3 regions of the Streptomyces misionensis genome follow, and region 3 is predicted to be linked to each of the others. Evidence: riboswitches for the same ligand, from Rfam matches in the RefSeq annotation. Region 3 holds a riboswitch; each other region holds the start of a gene.
The links. A riboswitch is a leader RNA that binds a small molecule or an ion and turns the genes downstream of it on or off. The one in region 3 is predicted to bind S-adenosylmethionine.
Positions count from the first base shown of each region.

Region 1 (3,266 bases), 2.9 Mb from region 3:
GGCGGTGTCCGCGTTCCCGTGGCGGTGCCGCTCGGTCCAGGTCCGCAGGATGGAGAAGAACGCCTCGTCGCCCACCGCCTCGCGCACCGTGTGCAGCGTCATGGCGCCCCGGCCGTACACGGGCGGTGCGGACACCTCGCTCGCGCCGGGGGGATCCGCCGGCGGGAAGTCCCAGATGCCCTCGCTCTCGGGGTGGGTGCCGTCGTAGAAGGACGCGAAGGTCTGTCCGGCCGTCCTGCCGCCCCGGTCCTCCTGCCACAGCCATTCCGCGTAGGTGGCGAACCCCTCGTTGAGCCACATGTCCTTCCACTCGCGCGGGGTGACGGAGTCGCCGAACCACTGGTGGGCCAGTTCGTGCACCACCAGCGTCTCGTCGGGCGCGGAGTCGAAGTACGGCTTGGTCTGGGTCTCCAGGGCGTACCCGAGGCCGGGGAGGTGGTCGACGACGGCGCCCGTGGAGGAGAACGGGTACGGCCCGAAGCGTTCGCTCGCCCAGTCGACGACCTCCGGCACCAACTCCTCGATCCCCTCGGCGGCTTGGGCCTCGTCGGGGTCCACGGCGAGGTGGACGGGCAGTCCGTCGGACGTCCGGGTCCTGGTGATGGCGAAGGTGCCGACGGCGACGGTCGCGAGGTAGCTCGCCATGGGCTCCTCGGTACGCCAGTGGCGTACGACCCGGTTCCCCCGGTCCTCCTCGGCCACCAGCTCCCCGTTGCTCACCACGTCGTACGGGTCGCCGTCGGCGTCCCTGGGAACGGCGACCGTGATGTCGTAGGTGGCCTTGTCGGACGGGTGGTGGTTGCCCGGGAACCAGGTCGTGGACCCGGTCGGCTCGCCGAGGGCCGCCACGCCGTCGTCGGTCTCCACCCAGCCCTCCACCGCGCCCTCGTCGTCCTCGATGGTGCGGGGCACGCCGTCGTACTCGATCGCGGTCCGGAAGGTCCGCCCCTTGCCGATCGGCTTGTCCGGCGTCAGCGTCAACTCGGCCCCGTCGCGCGTGACATGGGCCGTCGCGCCGTCGACCGTGGCGCCGCGCACCTGCATCCCGGTGAAGTCGAGATCGAAGCGGGACAGGTCCTTGGTGGCGCGCGCGGTGATCACGGCCGAGCCCTTCAGGCGGTTGGTCTCGGGGACGTAGTCGAGGTCCAGGTCGTAGTGGGTGACGTCGTAACCGCCGTTGCCCAGGGCCGGGAAGAGCGTGTCGCCCACGCCGGCGGACCCCGCCGTGCCCGTGGGCGTGTGCCCGCCGCAAGCGGTGCCCGCCAGGACCAGGAGCGTCGCGAGGACCACGTGGCGCGCGGCCACCCGACCGCCGAAGGGCGCGCGCGTCCTCCCCTTCGCCGCGTCAACCGACCGCCCTGTCTGGTCCGTTGGCGTCACCCCGCGCCGTGCGAGCCGCCGCGGACGCGACGCCGCGATCTCGACCACATGCCCTCCCCTTTTGCGTCACCTTACCTTCGCTTTGCGATCACGGTCGTGGGTGCTCCGCTCAGGAGCGGGCGGTCGGCCTGCGGGGCGGCGAGAGCGCCCGGAGGAGTTCCCACAGGGGGCGCGAGCCGGCGGCCCACACGCCGAGGGTGTGGCGGTCGACCGCGTGGAGGCGCCGCCGGGCGCGGGCGCCGAGGACTCCCCCGGACCGGCGCACCGGGGCGTCTTGTAAAGTTGCTCCCGAATCATCCAGAGGGGTGGAGGGACCGGCCCTACGAAGCCCCGGCAACTCCCCGGTCGAGTCGGCGTGCGACACGCGCGTCACCGAGCGGGATCAGTGCCAACTCCGGCCTGTCGCCAACGCGGCGCGGGAAAGATGAGGAGACACGGTGCTCTCTGTGCTGTCCGACGCCCGGGCGCTTCCCGCCCCGGCCCCTCTGTGTACCCGTCTCGTGTCCGGCGCAGGCGATCGGCCGGTCCTTCCGGCCTGCCCCCGCTGACCTCACCGCTCCTCACCCGGGAGCCCCCGTGAGCGCGCCCCCACCGCGCTCGCGGATCTGAGACTGGAGTACCCATTCATGGAGAAGACGAGCGGCGTGGGCGTGCTCGACAGAGTCGCCCTGATCCTCGGTGCCTTGGAGGCCGGACCCGCCACGCTGGCCGGACTGGTCACGACCACCGGTCTGACCCGCCCCACCGTCCACCGGCTCGCCGTCGCGCTCGAACGCCTCCGCCTGGTCACCCGGGACGCGGCGGGCCGGTTCACCCTCGGCCCCCGGCTCTCGGAACTGTCGGCCGCCGCGGGCGAGGACCACCTGCTGACCACCGCGGGCCCGGTCCTCACCCGGCTGCGCGACGCCACCGGCGAGAGCGCCCAGCTCTACCGCAGGCAGGGTGACGAGCGCATCTGCGTGGCCGCCGTCGAGCGTCTCGCCGGCCTGCGCGACACCGTTCCCGTCGGGGTCGCCCTGCCCATGCGGGTCGGCTCCGCCGCCCAGGTCCTGCTCGCCTGGGAGGAGCCCGAGCGCCTCTACCGCGGCCTCCGGGGGGCCCGCTTCACCGCCACCACCCTCAGCGGCGTACGGCGTCGCGGCTGGGCCCAGTCCGTCGGCGACCGCGAGCCCGACGTGGCCTCCGTCTCCGCGCCCGTGCGCGGCCCGTCCGGCCAGGTGGTGGCCGCCGTCTCGGTCTCCGGCCCGGTCCGGCGCCTCACCCGCCACCCCGGCGCCCACCTCTCGCGGACCGTCGTCGAGGCGGCCGCCCGGCTCACCGAGGCCCTTCGCCGCCCCGGGACCCCCGAGCGGCGCCCCGTGACGACGTCCGCCGGGAACGCGGTGGGCGGCACCCTGGAGAAGGGGGTGCTCGCGGGCGAGGAGGCGTGATGCGTACGGACGGCGAGGCGGACGGGGGCCGGGCGCGGGCCGCGCCCGCCGGCGTCCTCGACGTGTCCCCGACGGCCCGCACGGCGGTGGCGTGGATCCCGCCCGCCCAGCTGTGGCCGCCGCTCCAGGACGTCCGCCGGGAACACGATCCGCAGATCCACCGCTGGCCGCCGCACGTCAACGTGCTCTTCGGTTTCGTCCCGGAGACCGACTTCGAGCGGGCCGCCCCGCTGCTCGCCGCGGCGGCGGCCGAGGTGCCGGTCTTCACCGCGCGGCTGGCCGGGGTGCGCGCCTTCCGGCACCGGGCGTACTCCACCGTGTGGCTCGACCCGGCCGCGGCGGGCGCGGCGCCGTGGGCGGACCTGCACCGCGCACTGCGACAGCGGTTCCCGCGCTGCCGGGGGCCGGCCGCGGAGTTCACCCCGCACCTGTCCCTGGGCCGGACCCGGAACCCGC
Region 1 covers NZ_FNTD01000004.1:6,592,535-6,595,800, reverse strand. The annotation lists gene BLW85_RS31500 (M1 family metallopeptidase) at 1-1,305, opposite strand, end outside; partial or broken gene BLW85_RS40360 (restriction endonuclease) at 1,490-1,606, opposite strand; SAM riboswitch class I at 1,671-1,811, shown strand; partial or broken gene BLW85_RS31490 (IclR family transcriptional regulator) at 2,007-2,720, shown strand; gene BLW85_RS31485 (2'-5' RNA ligase family protein) at 2,810-3,266, shown strand, end outside.
Region 1: linked by a shared signal. The riboswitch ahead of BLW85_RS31490 (IclR family transcriptional regulator) and the one ahead of thrC (threonine synthase) in region 3 are both predicted to bind S-adenosylmethionine.

Region 2 (3,266 bases), 1.3 Mb from region 3:
TGTCGCCTGGGTGACGATCTACATGGTCACCCTGGTCGGCGGTGGCAACGACCTGTGGGCCACCCACTTCCACCTGTCGATCAACGCCGTGACCTGGTTCGTCCGGATCTTCTTCTTCGTCGGCCCGGTCATCGCGTTCCTGGTCACCAAGCGGATCTGCCTCGGCCTCCAGCGCCGCGACCGCGACAAGGTGCTGCACGGTCGCGAGACCGGCATCATCAAGCGGCTGCCGCACGGTGAGTTCATCGAGGTGCACGAGCCGCTCAGCCAGGAGCAGCTGCACACGCTCACCGCGCACGACCAGTACCAGCCGGCCGAGATCGGCCCGACGGTCGACGAGAACGGTGTCGAGCGCAAGGTGAAGGCCTCGGAGCGACTCCGGGTCAAGCTGTCCAACGCCTACTACGGCGAGGACAACCAGATCCCGAAGCCGTCCGTCGAGGAGTACAGGGAGATCACGAGCGGCCACGGCCACCACTGATCCCGCGTCGCCACGCCACCGAAGGGCCCCGTCCGCACCGCGGACGGGGCCCTTCCCCGTGTCCCGGCTCGATAGGGTGGGGTACGTAGGACCACCACTGTGTACGAGGAGCGGCTGATGATCGCTGTGACCCCCGCTGGAGGCGACACCGCGGCGGGCCGCTCCTGGCCCGCCCTGCTGAACGGCCTGCTGACCGGCCAGGACCTGTCCGCCGACGACACGGCCTGGGCGATGGACCTGATCATGCGCGGCGAGGCGACCGACGCCCAGATCGCCGGGTTCATGGTCGCGCTGCGCGCCAAGGGCGAGACGGTGGAGGAGATCTCCGGCCTGGTGCGCACCATGTACGAGCACGCCAACGTGATCGAGGTGCCGGGGCCCGCCGTCGACATCGTCGGCACCGGCGGCGACGGCGCCAAGACCGTCAACATCTCCACCATGTCCTCGATCGTCGTCGCGGGCACCGGCGCCAAGGTCGTCAAGCACGGCAACCGCGCCGCCTCCTCCGCCTCCGGCTCCTCCGACGTGCTGGAGAAGCTGGGCATCAACCTCCAGCTGACCCCGAAGCGGGTGGCCGAGGTCGCCGAGGAGGCCGGCATCACCATCTGCTTCGCGGTGAAGTTCCACCCCTCGCTGCGTCATGTGGCCGCCGCGCGCGGGCAGTTGGGCATCCGCACCACCTTCAACGTGCTCGGCCCGCTGACCAACCCGGCCAAGGTGCGCGCGCAGGCGGTGGGCGTCGCCGATCCGCGCATGGCGCCCGTGGTGGCCGGCGTCTTCGCCGAACGGGGCAACTCCGCGCTGGTCTTCCGGGGCGACGACGGCCTGGACGAGCTGACGGTCACCGACACCTCCCGGGTGTGGGTGGTGCGGGACGGCAAGGTCACCGAGGAGGTCTTCGACCCCCGGGACGTCGGCATCGACCTCGTCCCGGTGGACGCCCTGCGCGGCGCGGACGCCTCCTACAACGCGGAGGTGGCCCGCCGGGTGCTCGACGGCGAGCGGGGCGCGGTGCGCGACGCGGTGCTGCTGAACTCGGCGGCGGCCCTGGTCGCCCTGGAGCCGTCCGACGCCTCGCTCACCGAGCAGCTGCGCGCCCAGATGGCCCGGGCGGCCGAGTCCATCGACTCGGGCGCGGCCAAGCGGACGCTGGAGCGCTGGGTGGCGGCCAGCAACGCCTGAGACGCGGGGGTGATCGTCCCGCGATCCGGACACGGGTTGCGGGGCGATCACCCCTTCGCGTAATTTCCGTGGCAGGTCATGAGTGACAGTCATGAGGCCCCGGCCGACTGTCCGGCAACCCTCCGTCCGTGGCGGGGTGCCCCGGGTGAGGACCAGGTCGTAGGCAGCGAGGTCTACGGCAAGCGCGGACCCCTCGAACCCAGGGGTCCTGGTCGTACGAGGGAGCCTTCCGTGAGCAAGCGAATGCGCTAGGGCCGCAGAGCCCCGCCTCCGCGTACCCCTTTCACCTTTTTCCCGTACGTCCCTTCGGCGTACGTCCTCACGGGAGTCACCCCATGTCTCACTCCAGCGTTGTCGCCGACCCGTCGATTTGCTCCCCGCTGCCCGTTCTGGGACGAGATGTCACCGTCCCGCTCGTCACGGGCGGCGAAGTCACCTACGCGGCCCTCGACTACGCGGCCAGCGCCCCCGCCCTCCAGCGCGTCTGGGACGACGTCGCCGCCTACGCGCCCTACTACGGCAGCGTCCACCGGGGCGCCGGCTACCTCTCCCAGCTCTCCACCGACCTGTTCGAGAACGCCCGCCGCACGGTCGCCGGCTTCCTCGGCTGCCGGGCCGACGACCAGGTGGTCTTCACCCGCTCGACCACCGACTCGCTGAACCTGCTGGCCCGGGCGCTCCCGGCCGACTGCCGCGTCTTCGTCTTCGAGACCGAGCACCACGCCTCCCTGCTCCCCTGGCAGGACTCCCGGGTCACCTACCTCGACGCACCGCGCACCCCGCAGCAGGCGGTGCGGACCCTGGAGCGGGCCCTGGCCGACCGCGACCCGTACGGCCCGGCCCTGGTCTGCGTCACCGGCGCCTCCAACGTCACCGGCGAGCTGTGGCCGGTGCGCGAGCTGGCCGCCGCCGCGCACGCACACGGCGCCCGGATCGTCCTGGACGCCGCCCAGCTGGCCCCGCACCACCCCGTGGACATCGCCGACCTGGACGTCGACTGGGTCGCCCTGTCCGGGCACAAGCTGTACGCCCCCTTCGGCGCGGGCGTGCTGGCCGGCCGCGCCGACTGGCTGCGGGCCGCCGAGCCGTACCTCGCGGGCGGCGGCGCCAGCCGCAGGGTCACCCGGCGCGCCGACGGGGGAGTGGACGTGGAGTGGCACGAGAGTGCCGCCCGGCACGAGGCGGGCTCCCCGAACGTCATCGGCGCCTACGCCGTCGCCTCGGCCTGCAAGGCGCTCACCGAGGCCGGCTGGGCGGACCTGGTCGCGCGCGAGCAGCGGCTGATCGACCGGGTCCGCACGGGCCTCGCCGGGATTCCGCAGGTCAGGGTGTTGTCCCTGTTCGGGGACGACGCCCCGCGGGTCGGCGTGATCTCCTTCGTGGTGGAGGGCTGGAACAGCTCCCACTTCGCGGCGGCCCTGTCCGCCGAGTACGGCATCGGCGTCCGCGACGGCCTCTTCTGCGCCCACCCGCTGGTGCGCACCCTGCTCGGCACCGATCCGCAGACCCAGGGCGAGTGCGGCGCCCCCGAGGCCGCCCCCGGCGAGAAGTCCCTCAACGCCATCCGCGTGAGCTTCGGCGCGGGCACCCCCGACGAGCACGT
Region 2 covers NZ_FNTD01000004.1:2,421,494-2,424,759, reverse strand. The annotation lists gene qcrB (cytochrome bc1 complex cytochrome b subunit) at 1-481, shown strand, start outside; gene trpD (anthranilate phosphoribosyltransferase) at 599-1,663, shown strand; SAM riboswitch class IV at 1,738-1,854, shown strand; gene BLW85_RS12625 (aminotransferase class V-fold PLP-dependent enzyme) at 1,999-3,266, shown strand, end outside.
Region 2: linked by a shared signal. The riboswitch ahead of BLW85_RS12625 (aminotransferase class V-fold PLP-dependent enzyme) and the one ahead of thrC (threonine synthase) in region 3 are both predicted to bind S-adenosylmethionine.

Region 3 (3,266 bases):
GGACCGTCCCCGAAAGCGGCCCTGAACAGCCGTACCTCCGGTTTCACGCCACCCGGCGGTGGGCGTACTCGGCGATCTCGGTCATCGGCGGGCGCTCCTCGGTGTCCACCGAGTAGGTGCGCGGCTCGAAGCCCGCCACCCCCCGCTCGAACTGGGTGAGCGAGGGCCGCACCAGATGGCCCCGGGCCAGCCGCAGCTGGGCGGTGCGGTAGATGGCCGCCGCCATCCGGCCGAGCGCCTGCCCGTCCTGGTGCCGGTGCTTGCGCACCCCCACGTCCACCTGGGCCAGCGCGTCCAGGCCCACCAGGTGCAGCGCGTCCACCAGCATGCCCAGCTCCACCCCGTACCCCACCGGGAACGGCAGCCGCTCCAGCAGCGAGCGCCGGGCCGCGTACTCCCCGCCCAGCGGTTGCACGAACCCGGCCAGCTGCGGCCAGTGCATGTTCAGCAGCGGGCGCGCCATCAGCTCGGTGACCCGGCCGCCCTGCCCCGCCGACCCGGCGAGCGGCCGGTCGTACATCGCCTTGACCAGCTGCACGTCCGGTTCGGTGAGCAGCGGGCCGACGATCCCGGTGACGAAGTCGGCCGAGAACTCCCGCAGGTCCGCGTCGACGAAGCAGACGACGTCCCCGCCGGCGACGAGCAGCGAGCGCCACAGCACCTCGCCCTTGCCCGGTACGGCGGGTATCCGGGGCAGGATCGCGTCGCGGTGCACCACCCGCGCGCCCGCCGCGGCCGCCACCTCGGAGGTGCGGTCGGTGGACCCGGAGTCGATCACCAGCACCTCGTCGACCAGCGGGACCCGCTCCACCAGCTCGCGCCGGATCACGGCGACGATCTCGCCGACGGTCTCCTCCTCGTTGAGCGCGGGCAGGACCACGCTGACCGCCTGGCCGGTGCGCTGCTTGGCCGCCAGGAGCTGGTGCATCGGCCGATCGTGCACGGACCAGGAGCGGTCGCTCAGCCAGCGCTCGACTTCTTCCAGCACGGTCCCGGGCTCCTCACGGTTGTCTCGCGGTACGGACGACTATCTCAACTGTCCAGGCCTTCGGTTACAGTCTTGAACAACGCCGATGACCATCGCATGTCGGGGGTCCACGCGCGCCGACAACCGCATACACAACCGAATACCGCTCATCCAGAGGGGCAGAGGGACACGGCCCGATGAAGCCCCGGCAACCCTCCAGCCGGTCTCGTTCTTCGAACAGCGAGGCTCCCGGCTAGGGAAGGTGCCAAATCCGTCTCGCGGCGAGATGCGTCGCGAGGAAGATGAGGAGAAAGGGCCTCGCCTCCCATGGCTGTGCAGACAGTTGCCTCCACCGGCAGTTCCACCGTCGACCTCGGCCCCGCCGCCGCCCTGAGCTGTCGGGAATGCGGCCACCGTGTCCCGCTCGGCCCGGTCTTCGCCTGCGAGGAGTGTTTCGGGCCGCTGGAGATCGCCTACGACTTCTCCGGCTACGACACCGAGGAACTGCGGGCGCGCATCGAAAGCGGCCCCGCCAACATCTGGCGCTACGCCCCGCTGCTGCCCGTCCCGGCGGACGTGGCCGACAAGCCGAACATCAACCCCGGCTGGACCAAGCTCGTCAAGGCCGACAACCTCGCCCGCGAACTCGGCGTCACCGGCGGCCTGTACGTCAAGGACGACTCCGGCAACCCGACCCACTCCTTCAAGGACCGGGTGGTCGCCCAGGCACTGGAGGCCGCGCGCGCCTTCGGCTTCACCACCCTGTCCTGCTCCTCCACCGGCAACCTGGCCGGCGCCGTCGGCGCCGCCGCCGCCCGCGCCGGCCTGCGCTCCTGCGTGTTCATCCCGCACGACCTGGAGCAGGGCAAGGTCGTCATGGCCGCGGTCTACGGCGGCGAGCTGGTCGGCATCGAGGGCAACTACGACGACGTGAACCGCTTCTGCTCCGAGCTGATCGGCGACCCGGCCGGCGAGGGCTGGGGCTTCGTCAACGTCAATCTGCGCCCCTACTACGCGGAGGGCTCCAAGACCCTGGCGTACGAGATCTGCGAGCAGCTCGGCTGGCGGCTGCCCGACCAGATCGTGGTCCCGATCGCCTCCGGCTCCCAGCTCACCAAGATCGACAAGGGGCTCCAGGAGCTGATCAGGCTGGGGCTCGTGGAGGACCGGCCGTACAAGATCTTCGGCGCCCAGGCCGAGGGCTGCTCGCCGGTGTCGACCGCCTTCAAGGCGGGCCACGACGTGGTGCGGCCGCAGAAGCCGGACACCATCGCCAAGTCGCTCGCCATCGGCAACCCGGCCGACGGGCCCTACGTCCTGGACATCGCCCGGCGCACCGGCGGCGCCGTGGAGGACGTCACGGACGAGCAGGTCGTCGCCGCGATCAAGCTGCTGGCCCGGACCGAGGGCATCTTCGCCGAGACCGCGGGCGGCGTGACCGTCGGCGTGACGAAGAAGTTGATCGACAGCGGGATCCTCGACCCGGCGAAGACCACCGTCGTCCTCAACACCGGCGACGGTCTGAAGACCCTCGACGCGGTGGCCGGCACCGGCCTGACCGCCACCATCCGCCCGACCCTGGACTCCTTCCGAGAGGCTGGCCTCGCATGAGCGTGACCGTTCGCATCCCCACCATCCTGCGCACCTACACCGGCGGCCGGGCCGAGGTCGCCGCCGAGGGCGCCACCCTCGCCGAGGTCATCGAGGACCTGGAGAAGAACCACACCGGGATCGCCGCCCGCGTCCTGGACGACCAGGGCAAGCTGCGCCGGTTCGTGAACGTCTACGTCAACGACGACGACGTCCGCTTCGAGCAGGGCCTGCAGACCGTCACCCCGGACGGCGCGGGCATCTCGATCATCCCGGCGGTCGCCGGCGGCTGCTGACCGAATGACCGATCATTACCTTCGGTAAGGACGGTTACGGAAGGTTCATCGGATTGCCCTCTCCGTGAGAGAAGCGGAGGGGGCAATTCTGTGTGATTGAGCGCGGTACAGTTGGGGAACACGCCCCGGATCACCGAGGGGAAGCCCTCGATTCCTCACCGCGAGCCCGATAAGAAGTAGCCAAAGTGCACGGGTTTTCCGCGGCTTTTGTGTTGTTTTCAGGGGCCCGACTTGCCCTGAACTCTGGTGAATTCTCCCCACATTCCGGATCGGTCGCGTCCAGAATTCTCGTCCAATTGACCTGTTGCAGACGGCAGTTGGACAGATACATTCAGCCGCGGTCGACGCGTTCCGGCGCACGCCCCCGACCGATTGGGGGGTGAGGTCTGACCCGGGTCCGCGAAGTGTGGATC
Region 3 covers NZ_FNTD01000004.1:3,703,032-3,706,297, reverse strand. The annotation lists gene BLW85_RS18375 (glucosyl-3-phosphoglycerate synthase) at 44-988, opposite strand; SAM riboswitch class I at 1,132-1,276, shown strand; gene thrC (threonine synthase) at 1,295-2,578, shown strand; gene BLW85_RS18365 (MoaD/ThiS family protein) at 2,575-2,853, shown strand.